DNA from 3 places in the Peribacillus sp. GL_122 genome. Region 2 is predicted to be linked to each of the others. Evidence: predicted binding sites of a transcription regulator. Region 2 holds the regulator's gene; each other region holds the start of a gene.

Region 1 (4,914 bases), 220 kb from region 2:
GAAGATACCATTAACCATTGCACCGTGACCCATTGTATAGAAATGGTGAGCCCATACAATGAAAGATAGTGTAGAAATAGCTACCATGGAGATAACCATTGAATTATACCCGTACAGGTTACGACGTGCAAATGTCGAAATGATTTCACTGTAAATACCGAAAGCCGGAAGAATTACTATATAAACTTCAGGATGTCCCCAAACCCAGAACAAGTTCGCCCAAAGCATATCGCTACCGCCATTGGCCATCGTAAAGAATTGAGTTCCGAATAGACGATCCATTGTCATCAACGCAAGTGCCACTGTCAATACAGGGAAAGCGAAAACGATAATGAAGTTAGTGATCAAGATAGACCATGTGAACATTGGCATTTTCATTAAGTTCATACCAGGTGCTCTCATTTTCAAGATGGTTACGATAAAGTTGATACCAGTCATTAATGTACCGATACCTGCTATTTGAAGTGAAATCGCGTAATAGTTCGAACCGACTGATTCACTGAAATCATTACTTGCCAGCGGGAAGTAAGATGTCCAGCCTGCATCAGGAGAACCACCAACTACGAAAGAGATGTTAAATAGCATTGCCCCCATGAAGAATAACCAGAAGCTTACCGCGTTCAGACGTGGGAATGCTACGTCACGCGCTCCAACTTGTAATGGTGTAACAATGTTCATTAACCCAATGATAAATGGCATAGCCATAAACAGGATCATGACGACCCCGTGTGTTGTAAATACCTCATTATAATGCTGTCCATCCAAAAGACCGTTATCTGGAATAGCCGTTTGAGCACGCATCATAAGAGCATCAACGCCACCACGGAAAAGCATAAGCAGTGCTGCCAAGATGTACATGATACCAATACGTTTATGGTCAACCGTTGTTAACCACTCACGCCATAAGTAACCCCATTTTTTAAAATAGGTAATTCCGGCAACAACCGCAATCATGGTTAAGCCAATGGCAATCATGGATGCATAAATCGCGGGACTTGGATGAGGTACGGCAAATCGATCAAAGTAATCCATACTTTTGTGACTCCTTTCAGGAAAATATTCCTTATCTTGTAAACCTAGTTGTTTTATCGAACGAAATTAATTCTTAGTGATCATGACTCATGTTGCTGTGTTCTGAATGTTCCTCGTGTGAATCCTTGGAATCATTTTCTTCAGTATCAGAAGATCCGTGATCATGACCAGCATTTTCCCCTTCAGGAGCTGGTGAAAACTCTAAGTGAGTTCCAGTGTAAGTGGATTGTCCCACATGACCAGGTTTTAATAATTCATTGAATTTTTCCTCAGTAATCGGTTTAGCAGTAGCTTTAATTTCATCTACCCACTTATCGTATTCTTTTGCAGACAGTGCATTAACGTTGAACGTTTGCTGAGCAAAACCTGAACCACTGAAGTTTGAATTTCGACCCATATACTCACCTGGTACATCAGCTGCTAAGTGCAACGTATTAACCATGTCCGACATCGCGTATTTTTGTCCTCCAAGTTGCGGAATCCAGAAACTTGAGATTGGACCGAATGAGTAAAGTTTAAATTCAATTGGTCGGTTAGTAGGTATAAACAGATAGTTGACCGTTTCGATATCCTCTTCCGGATAACTAAAATGCCATTTCCAGTTGGAAGATGAAGCGTAAATAACTAAAGGTTCTTGATCTCCGTACCCTTTAGGTGTTGCCTCAACTTCATTTGTTGTTTTAACAGTAACAACGGATAGGAAAGCGACGATTAAAATTGGAATCGCAACCCAAATTATTTCAAGAACCTTACTTCCTTCTATATGAGGCGGTTCATAATCATCACGTTGTTTGGAAGCACGATATTTCATTATCATGAAGATATACAGTACCATAACGACAAGGACGACAAAGGACATTGTCCATATCGAAATCATAATAACATCTGCTTGTGTTGCAGCTACTGGCCCTTTAGGGTCCAAGACCATTAATGGGTTATCGCAACCGGTTAGCACAGTGGCAATTGTAAAAAGTATAGTTAATAGAGCCCATTTTATTTTCATAGTACTACCCCTTTCTTACATAATAAAATTCCAATTGGTAATTATTCGGACAAAGTGTTACCATGTTCACAAACCCGACATACCAATATTAATCCCAAGTGTAAAAAAAGACAATATAAAGTGACATCTGTCACATAAAGTTCAATAAAGAGCAGTAAGAAGATGGTAAATGAACAGAAATGTTCGAAAATCTTCAGCAAATGAAATATAATAATTGTTTAATAAATTACCTATGGAAAATTCACTTATCAGTACAGGATTGCTGACAGTATCGGTCACTTTCCGTTTAATATTACTCTAATATAATGAAATAATTTTTTCACATTATATTCACCGCGTTTATTGCCTCAAGACTTATAAAGATTATGAATTAAATTACCTATCCTGCTAATTAGGTTTCTATCGTTGGAAAACATGATTTATAGCGGATTTTTTTAACTCGGCCATGGAAGTTGGTAAATGGTAGCCGCATTGTACACGATGTTGTTTCCATGCTTCCATACCCTTATGATCCTACACTGGTCAATATTATATATATATAAGGAAATAACGAGTGTGAAATGTAATTGGCTTTATTCTCCTCTCAATACTTATTGCCCTGTCAGTATTCCTAAACAGCCGTATAGCAGTAGTCTTGGGTGAAGTAATTCAGGGGTCAGTCAAACTAGTTAAAACTAGTCAAGTTGTTTATCAATCAATATCAGTAGGACAGGACAGAAACCATTTTACAAAAAAGTACATTTGGTGGTTCAATAAACTCCGGCTTTTGGAAACTCACTACTCAAAAATCAACGACATCCCTTTTGTATCTTCAAGGAAAAGTGCATAAAAAAACCACAAAAAAAGGACTTTTTAAAAGTGTCCTTTTCTCGTGGATATAGTTCAAAATCAAAGTGAAAACTTCCTGGCGTTCAGGCAGTTTTGTTTGAATGTCCAAGCACATCGTATGTATTTCAAATACAAAGGGTTACTTGAAATATTTTTTTGGTACATGACGAGTGCAGTATATTGTATTGAATTTAAAAGGAGCCAACTAATAATTAATCCAAGTCCTCCACAAAATGAAAGCGCATTCAATCATTCGGATCACTTTGACTCAAATTCTTTAGACAGGCGTTCATCCATGTTAGTAAATCTGATGATAGAATGCAAGTTCATTATGCTATATTCCTCGTTTTAGTTACTGAATTCTGTACTTCTTTTTGTTTGAGTGTTAGCCTTTGACTTCATTTTTATGATTTTAGTCGTTTCCGGTACAATTCTTTCACCTTTATGTGTTTTCATTACCATTTCTTCTGTCAGGACAAAAAATATACCAACTAGAAAAATTGCAGCTGCGCTTAGTGTGATGGCGATTCCAACGGCGGTAAATATATAATCTTTATTGTAATCGCTTACAAAGAAACTTAAAGCAAAAATAATAATTCCGATTACACAACCTGTGCCCGATACCCATTTCACTGCATCTAACATCTTCTGATTAGCTTCCATAATTTCATCCCCTTTCTTTCTATTTTATGACATTTCACAAATTTGTCAAATCTTTTCTATATTTTAACATATTCACAATGAAAACCTTGACAAATAGAACGTGCTACTATTAGCTTTTAGGTATTCAAGACTATATGAAAAATCTGCAAAACAGTGCAAATACACTACCTACTTTTTCCTATATTAACCTTTTCTATACTACTAAAAACTTCTCGACTTCCAATTAAAAGCCCCCTGATGATTAATCAGGGGGCTAACTACTTTCTATGGTTTTTGCAAGGTTAACGTTACCGTTTTCTCTTCAGTACCCCGATATACTTTAACCTTTACTTTATCGCCGATTTTCTTATCTGTATATAAGTACTTCCTTAATGCAGCGGCTGTATTTATTTTCGTTCCATCAATTTCAACGATGATATCCTGTTGCTTAAGCCCTCCATTCGCCGCAGCCGATCCCGCTTCTATACTCGTCACCATTACACCGGACTTTACGGCTTCAGGAACATTTTGAATGTAATATTGCGGCAGTTCTTCCATACTGGCCAAGCTGACTCCTAAATATGGACGCGTGATTTTTCCATTTTCAATCAGCTCCGTAACAATCGGAATCACATCATTGCTTGGTATGGCAAACCCTAAGCCTTCCACACCGTTTTCGGAAATCTTCAAGCTGTTTATGCCAATCACTTCCCCAGCGGTGTTGATCAAAGCACCGCCGCTATTGCCAGGGTTGATCGCTGCATCTGTTTGAAGGACATCAAGTTCCCACTCCCCATCCGAGGTATCGACTGAAATGGAGCGTCCGGTCGCACTGACGATCCCTTGTGTAACCGATCGTGAAAAATCAAGTCCAAGTGGGTTGCCAATTGCCAATACTTCTTCACCTGGACGCATGCTATCAGAATTACCGAATTTAATTCCCTCCGGTGCTTTCGAAGCATCAATTGTCAAAACCGCTAAATCCGTCAAAGCATCCGCGCCGACAACCGCTGCTGTTGCCTTTTGTCCATCATACAATGAAATTTCGACTTCCTTAGCTCCTTCAATAACATGATTGTTCGTGATGATATAGGCTTTCCCATTAGCTTTTTTATATATGACCCCTGAGCCAGTGCCGCTCTCAACCGTTTCGCTCTCCGTGCTTTGCTGCTGGTACGGGTTCTGGTTTTGCATCTCCTGTAAATTCACGACCCCTACAATTGATTTGGATGCTGATTCGACCATCTCTGCCCTATCATTTGAATCCGTACTTGTCGATAACTTTTCCGCCGTGACATTTTTATCCTTTTCAACACTTTCCGTTTGCTGTACACCTGCCGTTTCTGTTGCCTCATTCACTGAACTTTTCCCTTGATCTATAAAATCCCCGCCAAATAGAAATACAGACG
Region 2 (4,914 bases):
CGCTTGAATTTCAGCGATTTTATTATATACGTTAAGAAGCGCTGTACCACCACCGGCTACGATACCTTCTTCAACAGCGGCACGAGTGGAGTTCAATGCATCTTCAATACGAAGTTTACGTTCTTTTAATTCTGTTTCGGTAGCTGCACCGACTTTGATTACCGCTACACCACCAGCTAATTTAGCAAGGCGTTCTTGTAATTTTTCACGGTCGAATTCAGAAGTTGTTTCTTCTAATTGAACACGGATTTGGTTTACACGAGCTTGAATTTGAGCTGTATTTCCAGCACCTTCAACGATCGTTGTATTTTCTTTTGTAACAACCACTTTAGACGCACGGCCTAATGAATCGATTGTTGCAGATTTAAGATCAAGTCCGATTTCTTCAGTGATTACTTCGCCGCCTGTAAGAGCTGCGATGTCTTCAAGCATTGCTTTACGACGGTCACCGAATCCAGGAGCCTTAACCGCAACAGCGTTGAATGTTCCACGAAGTTTGTTTACAACAAGAGTTGCAAGCGCTTCGCCTTCTACATCTTCAGCAATCAATAATAGCGGTTTCCCTTGTTGAACAACTTGCTCAAGGACAGGAAGGATTTCTTGGATATTCGTGATTTTTTTATCTGTGATCAAGATATATGGATTTTCTAGGACAGCTTCCATTTTATCTGAATCAGTAACCATGTATGGAGATGCATATCCACGATCGAACTGCATACCTTCTACTACGTCCAATTCAGTTGTGAAACCTTTAGACTCTTCGATTGTGATGACGCCGTCGTTACCAACGCGCTCCATTGCTTCTGCAATCAGTTGGCCCACTTCTTCATCAGCTGAAGAGATGGCAGCTACTTGTGCGATTGATTCTTTGTTTTCAACAGGTTTGGAAATGGCTTTCAATTCTGCAATTGCTGAATTGACCGCTTTCTCGATTCCTTTACGGATACCCATTGGGTTAGCACCAGCTGTTACGTTTTTAAGACCTTCACGGATCATCGCTTGTGCAAGAACCGTTGCAGTAGTTGTACCGTCACCAGCTACGTCGTTTGTTTTGCTTGCTACTTCAGCAACCAATTTCGCACCCATGTTTTCGAATGCATCTTCCAATTCGATTTCTTTAGCGATCGTCACACCGTCATTTGTGATAAGCGGTGAACCGAATTTTTTCTCAAGAACCACGTTACGACCTTTTGGTCCAAGCGTTACTTTAACTGCATCTGCAAGTGCGTCCACACCACGAAGCATGGAACGGCGAGCTTCTTCACTAAATTTAATTTCTTTAGCCATTTATAAGTACCTCCCTAAAATTTTAAGAAAATTTTCGTTCAGTTAAGTATGATGTATAATTAGCCGATAACAGCTAGAATGTCGCTTTCACGTAAAATTAAGTATTCAGTGTCTTCGTATTTAACTTCAGTACCTGCATATTTTGAGAAGATAATTAGATCGCCTTGGGCAACCTCTAAAGCAACACGTTCGCCATTTTCAAGGACACGGCCAGTACCAACTGCTACTACCTTACCTTCTTGTGGCTTTTCTTTAGCAGTATCAGGAAGAACAATACCGCTTGCAGTTTTTTCTTCAGTTTGAACTAGTTCAATAATAACGCGATCACCTAATGGTTTTAACAAGTGAAACAACCTCCTCATATTCTCTTGATAATTTGTTTCATGATTATTAGCACTCTTCATCATCGAGTGCTAACACATTTATAATATTAAATAAACCGAGCCTTTTTTGCAAGTATCTTATTGAAAATTTTTTATTAATTTCTGATAAATTATGGGTAAACTACTTTAGCATAATGATTTCCTTAACAATGTAATTGAAATGTTATGTTAGGGGTACCTTTAAGTGGTGTTCTGCCTCAATATTTGATACCATTTTGGAGTATGCGTTTATAGATTGTCCCCATATCAGGAACGTTCCGAACGGGATGGGTGACTATAAAAGGAGTTTTCATTTTTGAAAAAAGAATATTGGTTCGTCATCATCACTTATATTGCCATGCAATTATCCAGTATTGTTGGGGTACCCATTTTCATGCTGATCGGGTCTTATACTGGAATGCCGGCAGATGAACTCGAAGTGAAGTCTGCAGCATACTGGATAGTCTTCAGTTTTCTCGTTGCTTTATTATTGATTCTTTTTTTAATAAGAAAAGATATGAGGGAAAAGTTGGACACGAGAAATCAAACTTCCGTTTCGTTGTCCGTATTATGGGCAATTGCAGGAGTGTTCATGGCTCTTTTTGCACAAAGCATTGCCGGCAGCATTGAACAAATGCTTGGGGTGGAGTCTGAATCTGAAAATACGCAGCAACTTATTTCACTCATTTACAAAGTCCCCATGGTCATTTTCGTCACTTCAGTAATTGGACCTATATTGGAAGAATTAATTTTCCGGAAAATCATTTTCGGATCACTTCATAAACGCTTTAACTTCTTTATTTCAGCCTTAATCAGCTCAGTTATTTTCGGCTTGGCGCATGGTGAATTTGAACATCTTCTTTTATATACGGCAATGGGCTTCACCTTTGCTTTCCTTTATGCGAAAACAGGCCGCATTCTTGTTTCCATGAGCGCACATATTGCGATGAATACGCTTGTTATCATCCTTCAAGTGGTATATCGGGAGGATATTGAGAAGATGCTAGATACTGCACAGGCCTTCATCGGAGGTTTATTATGAAACGTCAATCACCATTATTCATGGGCATCATCTATGCAGGCTTAGGAGCTCTTTTTACCGCTATCGCGATTCAAACCGTCAATTCTTCCGGATGGGGACTCTTTGCCTACATACTTGTCCTTATTGCAACTCTTGATTTTGGATCGGGATTACGCATGATCATGCTACACTTTAAGATTAAAGCCGCACAAAAAAATAAGAAAAAATAAAAAAACGCTGCAATGATGCAGCGTTTTTTTCATTCCTCCAATGCGGCTTCTTCCACTACTGGATAATGTTTCAGGAAGTAGATGAGCGACTGAAGCTCCACGGCCAGGTCAATGTGGTGAACCCTTATGGATGGAGGCACGGTCAGCCGTGCAGGTGTGAAATTCAATATTCCTTTTATATCAGCTTTGACTAGACGATCGGTTATCGTCTGGGCTACCTGTGCAGGCACTGTCAATATAGCCGCAGTAATATTATTTTCCTGCAATAGTGTATCGATTTGATCCATATGATAGATGGGCACATCAGCTATTCGCTTGCCGACCTTTTCTTCAGAAACTTCGAAAGCCATTTCAATTTTAGTATTATTATTTTTCATGAAATTGTAATTTAAAAAAGCGGTTCCTAAATTTCCTACCCCGATTAAAGCGACTTTGGTCAATTCATCCTGATCTAGTGTTTTTCTAAAGAAGGATAATAAATAATTGACATTGTAGCCGTAGCCTTTTTTCCCAAGCGCGCCAAAGTAGGAAAAATCACGGCGAATTGTGGCAGAATCCACTTTTACAGCTTCACTTAGCTCTGCCGAGGAAACTCTTTGTTTGCCTGAGGAATGTAAGTTCTTTAAAAATCGATAATACAATGGCAACCTTTTGGCTGTCGCCTGCGGTATCTTTGGGTCATGGTTCATTGTTCTTCCCCGCTTTCACACATGCTTTTCAACTTAATCTCTATCTGTTTGTTTTACTTGCCTTTTATAATCGCTACTAGACACTCCGCCTGTTTTCTCCACTAAGAATGTAGGCCCGATCACCATTCCCTTATCAATGGCCTTACACATGTCATAAACAGTCAAGGCAGTCACGGATGCAGCTGTTAACGCTTCCATTTCCACACCTGTACTCCCTTTTGTCTTAGCTTCCGTTTCAATCCTAAGCCTATATCCTTGTTCTTCTTTTTCCCAATCAAAGGCTATATTGACCCCTTGCAGAGCAATGGGATGGCACATCGGAATTATATTGGATGTATTTTTGCTGGCCATTATTCCTGCAACTTGCGCAACAGCCAGTACATCACCTTTTTTCATTTTATGGTTCGTGACCAATTCATATATTTCATCATTCAATAAAATGCTCGATTGAGCTACTGCCGTCCGGGTTGTTTCAGGCTTAGCACTCACATCAACCATTTTGGCCCTGCCCTGTTCATTAAAATGCGTTAAGTCTCCCATTTAAGTAACCCCTCCTAAATCATACACTATTATTCCACTTTATGTAACAGCTTTTGTTTCAGCTTGGAACCAAGCTGTTGCCGATAATAACTAAAATACGTTACACTAACAATAATCAATTGAGGTGAAATCTATGATTTTATTACAAATCAATCAACTATCGAAATATTATGGAGCTGAACTTATTTTATCAAATATGAAGCTCGAAGTTCAAAATAAAGATCGAATTGCACTTGTCGGCCGAAATGGCGCCGGTAAATCCACTCTGCTTAAAATCATAGCTGGGCAGCTTTCCCATGATGGCGGTGAAATAATCAAACCAAAAGGCGTCACCATCGGCTATATGGCCCAGGATACGGGATTGGAATCCGAACTGACCATTTGGGATGAGATGCTGACTGTATTCACGGATCTTATAGAGCAAGAAAAGGAACTGCGTCGCCTTGAGGCTGATATGGCCAGACCTGACATCTTTGAAAACGAAACAATTTACCAAAAAGTGCTGAATGAATACGACACTTTGATGGTGACATTCAAAGAGAAGGGCGGTTATCAATATGAAGCGGATATCCGTTCCGTATTGCATGGACTTCAGTTTGCTGACTTTGACTATTCTACCCCAATTTCCACTTTAAGCGGTGGGCAAAAAACAAGGCTTGCATTAGGGAAGCTGCTTTTAAGGAAACCGGATATATTGATTCTGGATGAGCCGACGAACCATTTGGATATCGAAACCCTCTCTTGGCTTGAACAATATTTACAAGGCTACCAGGGAGCTGTCCTTA
Region 3 (4,914 bases), 1.2 Mb from region 2:
GTTGTTGTTGTATATGTGATACCAGTAGTTATGATACCAGTAGCTGTGTTGCCAGTAGTTGTGCTGCCAGTAGATTATTTTCCAGTGGATTTATTTCCAGTGGACTTGCTGCCAGTAGAAGTGCTACCAGTAGAAGTGCTACCGGTAGATGAACTGCCAGATGAAGCTGCTTTTCCTTTTTTCCCTTTCGGCATACAAACTCCTCCTTTAATAAGGTTAATTTTATGATATGCAGTATCGTACATACTTGAGCGTCAGTTAATGACAAACGGGCTAATAAAAATTAACGGAGAGGATTTAGGAGAGTTGCCTAATCCCAGGAGATTTATAGAATGGATAAGCAACAAAATGGAGTACCGTCCATTGTTAACATCTTTCGTCAATCATTGCATCATGATCAGGCATTATAATAAATTCATGAAAAAAATGCCCTTTAATCCCGATGACCGGGAAGAAAGGGCATGTACCGCGGACATATCAATGAACTGGATGTCACGTCACGGCTATAATAAATTAATAAGCCAAGCTGAATAGGGCTTTGATGTGTGATAGATAGCGAACATTACTTGCTTCTTTCATCAATGTAGCCGGAAGGCCTTTAAGGGAAGTGTTATTGGCCCCAACGGTTGCCACCGCATCCTTACGGCCAAGGCTCGCAAGTGTACCTGAGTTTACAGGTGAAAATTCTTCAAGTTTCTTGCCTTCAAAGGCTGCATATAGGTTGTATCCAACAAGCTCACCCATTTGCCAAGCATTTTGTGCAGTAGGAGCGTATGGACGGCCGCCTTCTGGAGGGAACGCAACGGCACTGTCCCCGACAACGAATACGTCATTATGGGATTTGGATTGCAAATACTCATTAACGGTCGCTTTGCCGCGATCCACTTCAAGGCCGGATTCGCCTACGATTGGAAGAGCCGCAACTCCGCCTGTCCAAACAAGCGTATTGGCCGTTATCGTTTGTCCATCTTTCAATTCGATTTGATTTCCTTTAACACCCGTTACAGGCAGACCTGTCAAGAATTCAACGCCGCGTGCTTCCAAGCTTGTCATCGCACGTTCGATCAAGTGGTCAGGCAGGACCGGAAGGATTTTTGGACCAGCTTCTACAAGCTTGATTTTCAAGTCCTTGAAGTCCACTCCGAATTTTTTGGCGATTTTAGGGAAATGATCCACGATTTCACCGATTAACTCGACGCCCGTCAATCCGCCGCCGCCGATCACGATAGTTGCGTCCGCTTCATTATTCGTTTGTGCAAATTCGCGGATGCGATCTTCGATATGTTTGTAAATCTTGTTTGCATCGTTTACGGATTTCAAGACCATGCTGTTTTCCTCAAGTCCCGGAATGCCGAAGAATCCTGTTTGGCTTCCTAAAGCAACAACCAGGGCATCATAAGATAAAGTGGAACCATTGGCAAGTTTCACTTCTTTGTTATCGACTGAGAAAGAATCCACTTTGGAAATGATAAGGTCGATATCTTTTCCTTTGAAAAGTTTTTCCAACGGAATGGAAACAGCTTGTTCAGAAATGGATCCGCCTGCAAGACGGTGCAATTCAGTGATGATTTGGTGTGTTGGAAATTGGTTCACCACTGTAACCTGTACTTCATCTTTTTTGTAATATTCACGTACGGATAAGGCAGATAGCAATCCAGCGTAACCTGCACCTAAGATGACGATTTGTTTTGACATAGTTAATCCCCCGTCCTTACTGATTGAAAGTTTATCAAATTATTTTTGGTTTTTACGTTCTGAAGAGACTTCAAGAAAAGCTTGGGCGAAACGGAAAAGTTTTTGTGCTTGAGGGTCTTTCATCATTCTTAACAGACCAAAAAGACCGATCACGTCATGATTCACTTCAGCACGATCCTTAGCTTCGATGGCAGTAGCCGCAAGCCCTTTCACTGAATCGACTACAGGTGTCGCGATCTCCGAAATGGCGCTGACCGTATCGTTTTTCAAAACATCATCAGTCGCAACCGATTGAGCGAAATCATAAGACTTTGTTAAAATATTCACTAACTCAGTTAGTTTTGGTAACTGCTCAACTAAAGTGTTCAATGATTCCTGAACCTCAGGGTTTAATAATTGGTCCAGTACATCTAATTGTTTTTGGCTGGCATTAAGTTGTTCAGTTTGTGATTGGGTAATCGTTTCTGACATATCCAATTCTCCTTTGCAATAAGCATTTTGTTGATGTAAATAGAAAAACTTGTAAAATATTACACAATGTGTGGCAAGAAAAAATACTAACAAAAATGTAATAAAAGCTAAACTATAGTATATCCCTTTAGTTCCATGAAAACAGCTGATTTTAAAAAAAAGATTCATAAAATAATCTTTTCTCGCTTATTTAAGTACAGATTCTGCTGGAAGGTTCCATTCTTTACCTAAAATGGACTTTGAGGGTGTCTATCATCATCGCCTGTCATACATATTTCCATCTTGATTTGCCATCCTAAATGATGGAGGTGAAAAAATGTGACTGATTCAGAATCTAAACTTACAGACGAGAATGATGATAAGAAGTTTCATAAACTGGTTGGCAGTATGGAATATACTAAAGCACAACTATCGGAAGGCATGAATGGAATTTCTGAAGTTTACCTCAAAAACAGTGAGGAAGGCACATCGGAAACACCTGATAATGTTGTGTAAGCATAGCGAAACAGTTATGGTTCCTTAATTTTACTTATTTTTGTAAACTTCTTACCCTTGTAAGTTGTTTGACTATTCTAAAAAATACCCTTGACTTTATGGTGGATTGACGTAAGATAAAGTATATAGCCATAGTGAACAGGTAGTTTTATCTAGCAAATACTACTCTGCCATCGCCTTAAATGGACTTGGTGATTTAAAAGATGAATTCTATAATAACTGTCGAATCTAATAGACTTCGCCGCCCAGCGAAGCTAAACCTAGATCAAAAACCAGTTATATCAATGATTTTTTATTGATATGACTGGTTTTTTTTATTTCATCATTCATCTTGTCCCTTTTTTGGCCTAAGAAAATCCAGCGGCTGGCTGACACTCTTTCACACAATTAAGCGGTGAAATGGGCACGAAGCAATGTCAAAAGGTATAAATTATTTTAAATCTTGTAGCAGGGGTGGGAATTAAATGATAGGTACGAAGCAAACTAGGCTCGCAATTGATGTAGGAGGAACATTTACGGATGTGTTCGTTTTTGATGAAAGCACGAAGGAAATTTCAATCACGAAAACGTCGTCGACTCCTCTGAATCCAGAAATCGGCATTTTGGATGGAATTGCAAAGGCGGAAATAGATTGTGAAAATATTAAAGTGTTTTCCCATGGTACAACAGTGGGCACCAATGCCTTGATTGAAAGGAAATTGCCAAAGACAGCATTGATCACATCCGCTGGATTTCGGGATGTATCGGAAATCCGCCGAGGAACCAAGCTTGAGTTATGGGATACATATGATGATGTAGCCAAACCGTATATCCAAAGAAGAGACCGTTTTGAAGTGGAAGAGCGCATCGATTTTGCAGGGAATGTCTTGACGGAAATCAATGAAGAGGAAGTACGGTCACTGGCAAGGAAATTAAAAAGACGCGGTACCGAATCAATTGCGGTTTGCTTCATGAACTCGTATGTAAATGGAAGCAATGAGGTGAAAGTGAAACGAATCATCCAGGAGGAACTCCCGGAAGTTTATATATGCATTTCAAGTGAAGTCCTTCCTGAGATTTTTGAGCATGAGCGCATGAGTACGACGATCGTCAATGCGGTTTTAGGACCGACTGTCAGCAACTATATTAAAACCCTTGAAGGTGAAATGAATAAACGGGGGTATGAAGATGACATATTAGTGCTTCACTCCGGCGGAGGGGTAATGACATCCCAAACCGTACCCCGTTATGCGGCAAGGCTGGCAAGTTCCGGAATCGCTGCAGGTGCTATTGCCAGTAAACATATCGCCCAGCTTTGCGGGTTCAATAATGCAATTGGGCTGGATATGGGAGGAACGAGCACCGATATTTCCTTGATGCATGAAGGTGATTTGCGGATTACTAAAGATTGGTATATCGAGTATGGATATCCGATTGGATTCCCAAGTATCGAAATCTTGACGATAGGAGCAGGAGGCGGAAGCTTAGCTTGGGTGGATGAAGGCGGTTCTTTACGCAATGGCCCTCAAAGTGCAGGCGCGGTTCCTGGACCTGCTTGCTATAGCAGGGGTGGCGTGGAACCGACCAATTCCGATGCCAATATTGTATTGGGACGGCTTGGCACAAAACTATTGGATGGACAAATGGAACTTGATAAACAAAAAGCGATTGAAGTCGTGGATAAGATCGCCAAGAAATTCGATTATACGATTGAAGAAGCGGCGAATGCCATCACACGGGTGGCCAATGCCAATATGTGTGATGCGCTAAGGCTGATTTCAGTCAGAAGGGGATACGACCCCCGCGACTTTGCACTTGTGGCTTTCGGCGGGGCTGGACCCTTGCATGGAGCGTACCTGGCCAAGGAAATGGAAATCCCGACTGTCATCATCCCGCCGCATCCGGGTGTTGCCGCCGCAATGGGATGCCTGTTGGTCGATGTTCGTCATGATATATCCAAAACCTATGTCAAGAACGTCAAGGATGTATCGTTAAAGGATTTAGAGAAGGAATTCATCGGAATGGAAAAAGAGGCAGCGGAGTTATTGCAAGAAGAAGGGGTCGCTAAGGAAGCTTCCACATTGGTGCGCTATATTGACATGAGGTATTTGGGACAGTGGCGTTCATTGGCGATAGAAGTCGATTGCCCGATTTCTTCATTGGAAGAGACCCTTGATCGTTTCCATCAAGAGCATGAACGGGAATTTTCTTTCTCCGATAAAGAACAGACTGTGGAAATCTACGGGCTGCTCGTTACGGCTATCGGAACTGTGC

The links. The regulator Rex, encoded in region 2, represses fermentation and respiration genes when NADH is low (regulators of the CRP and FNR family bind a similar motif). The targets are predictions, from matches to a motif close to TTGTGAAATATTTCACAA.
Region 1: the regulator Rex is predicted to act here: its motif matches at 2,154-2,171, upstream of qoxA (cytochrome aa3 quinol oxidase subunit II).
Region 3: the regulator Rex is predicted to act here: its motif matches at 2,216-2,233, upstream of AC3ISB_RS23350 (helical membrane plugin domain-containing protein).

What each region holds. Positions count from the first base shown of each region.
Region 1 covers NZ_CM174415.1:517,299-522,212, reverse strand. Annotated here, with positions in the region: gene qoxB (cytochrome aa3 quinol oxidase subunit I) at 1-1,032, opposite strand, end outside; gene qoxA (cytochrome aa3 quinol oxidase subunit II) at 1,106-2,035, opposite strand; gene AC3ISB_RS02530 (hypothetical protein) at 3,212-3,526, opposite strand; gene AC3ISB_RS02525 (S1C family serine protease) at 3,791-4,914, opposite strand, start outside.
Region 2 covers NZ_CM174415.1:300,918-305,831, reverse strand. Annotated here, with positions in the region: gene groL (chaperonin GroEL) at 1-1,287, opposite strand, end outside; gene groES (co-chaperone GroES) at 1,347-1,631, opposite strand; gene AC3ISB_RS01630 (CPBP family intramembrane glutamic endopeptidase) at 1,966-2,691, shown strand; gene AC3ISB_RS01625 (YdiK family protein) at 2,688-2,900, shown strand; gene AC3ISB_RS01620 (redox-sensing transcriptional repressor Rex) at 2,930-3,589, opposite strand; gene moaC (cyclic pyranopterin monophosphate synthase MoaC) at 3,623-4,129, opposite strand; gene AC3ISB_RS01610 (ABC transporter ATP-binding protein) at 4,263-4,914, shown strand, end outside.
Region 3 covers NZ_CM174415.1:4,825,765-4,830,678, reverse strand. Annotated here, with positions in the region: gene AC3ISB_RS23355 (NAD(P)/FAD-dependent oxidoreductase) at 514-1,695, opposite strand; gene AC3ISB_RS23350 (helical membrane plugin domain-containing protein) at 1,735-2,166, opposite strand; gene AC3ISB_RS23345 (hypothetical protein) at 2,485-2,661, shown strand; gene AC3ISB_RS23340 (hydantoinase/oxoprolinase family protein) at 3,126-4,914, shown strand, end outside.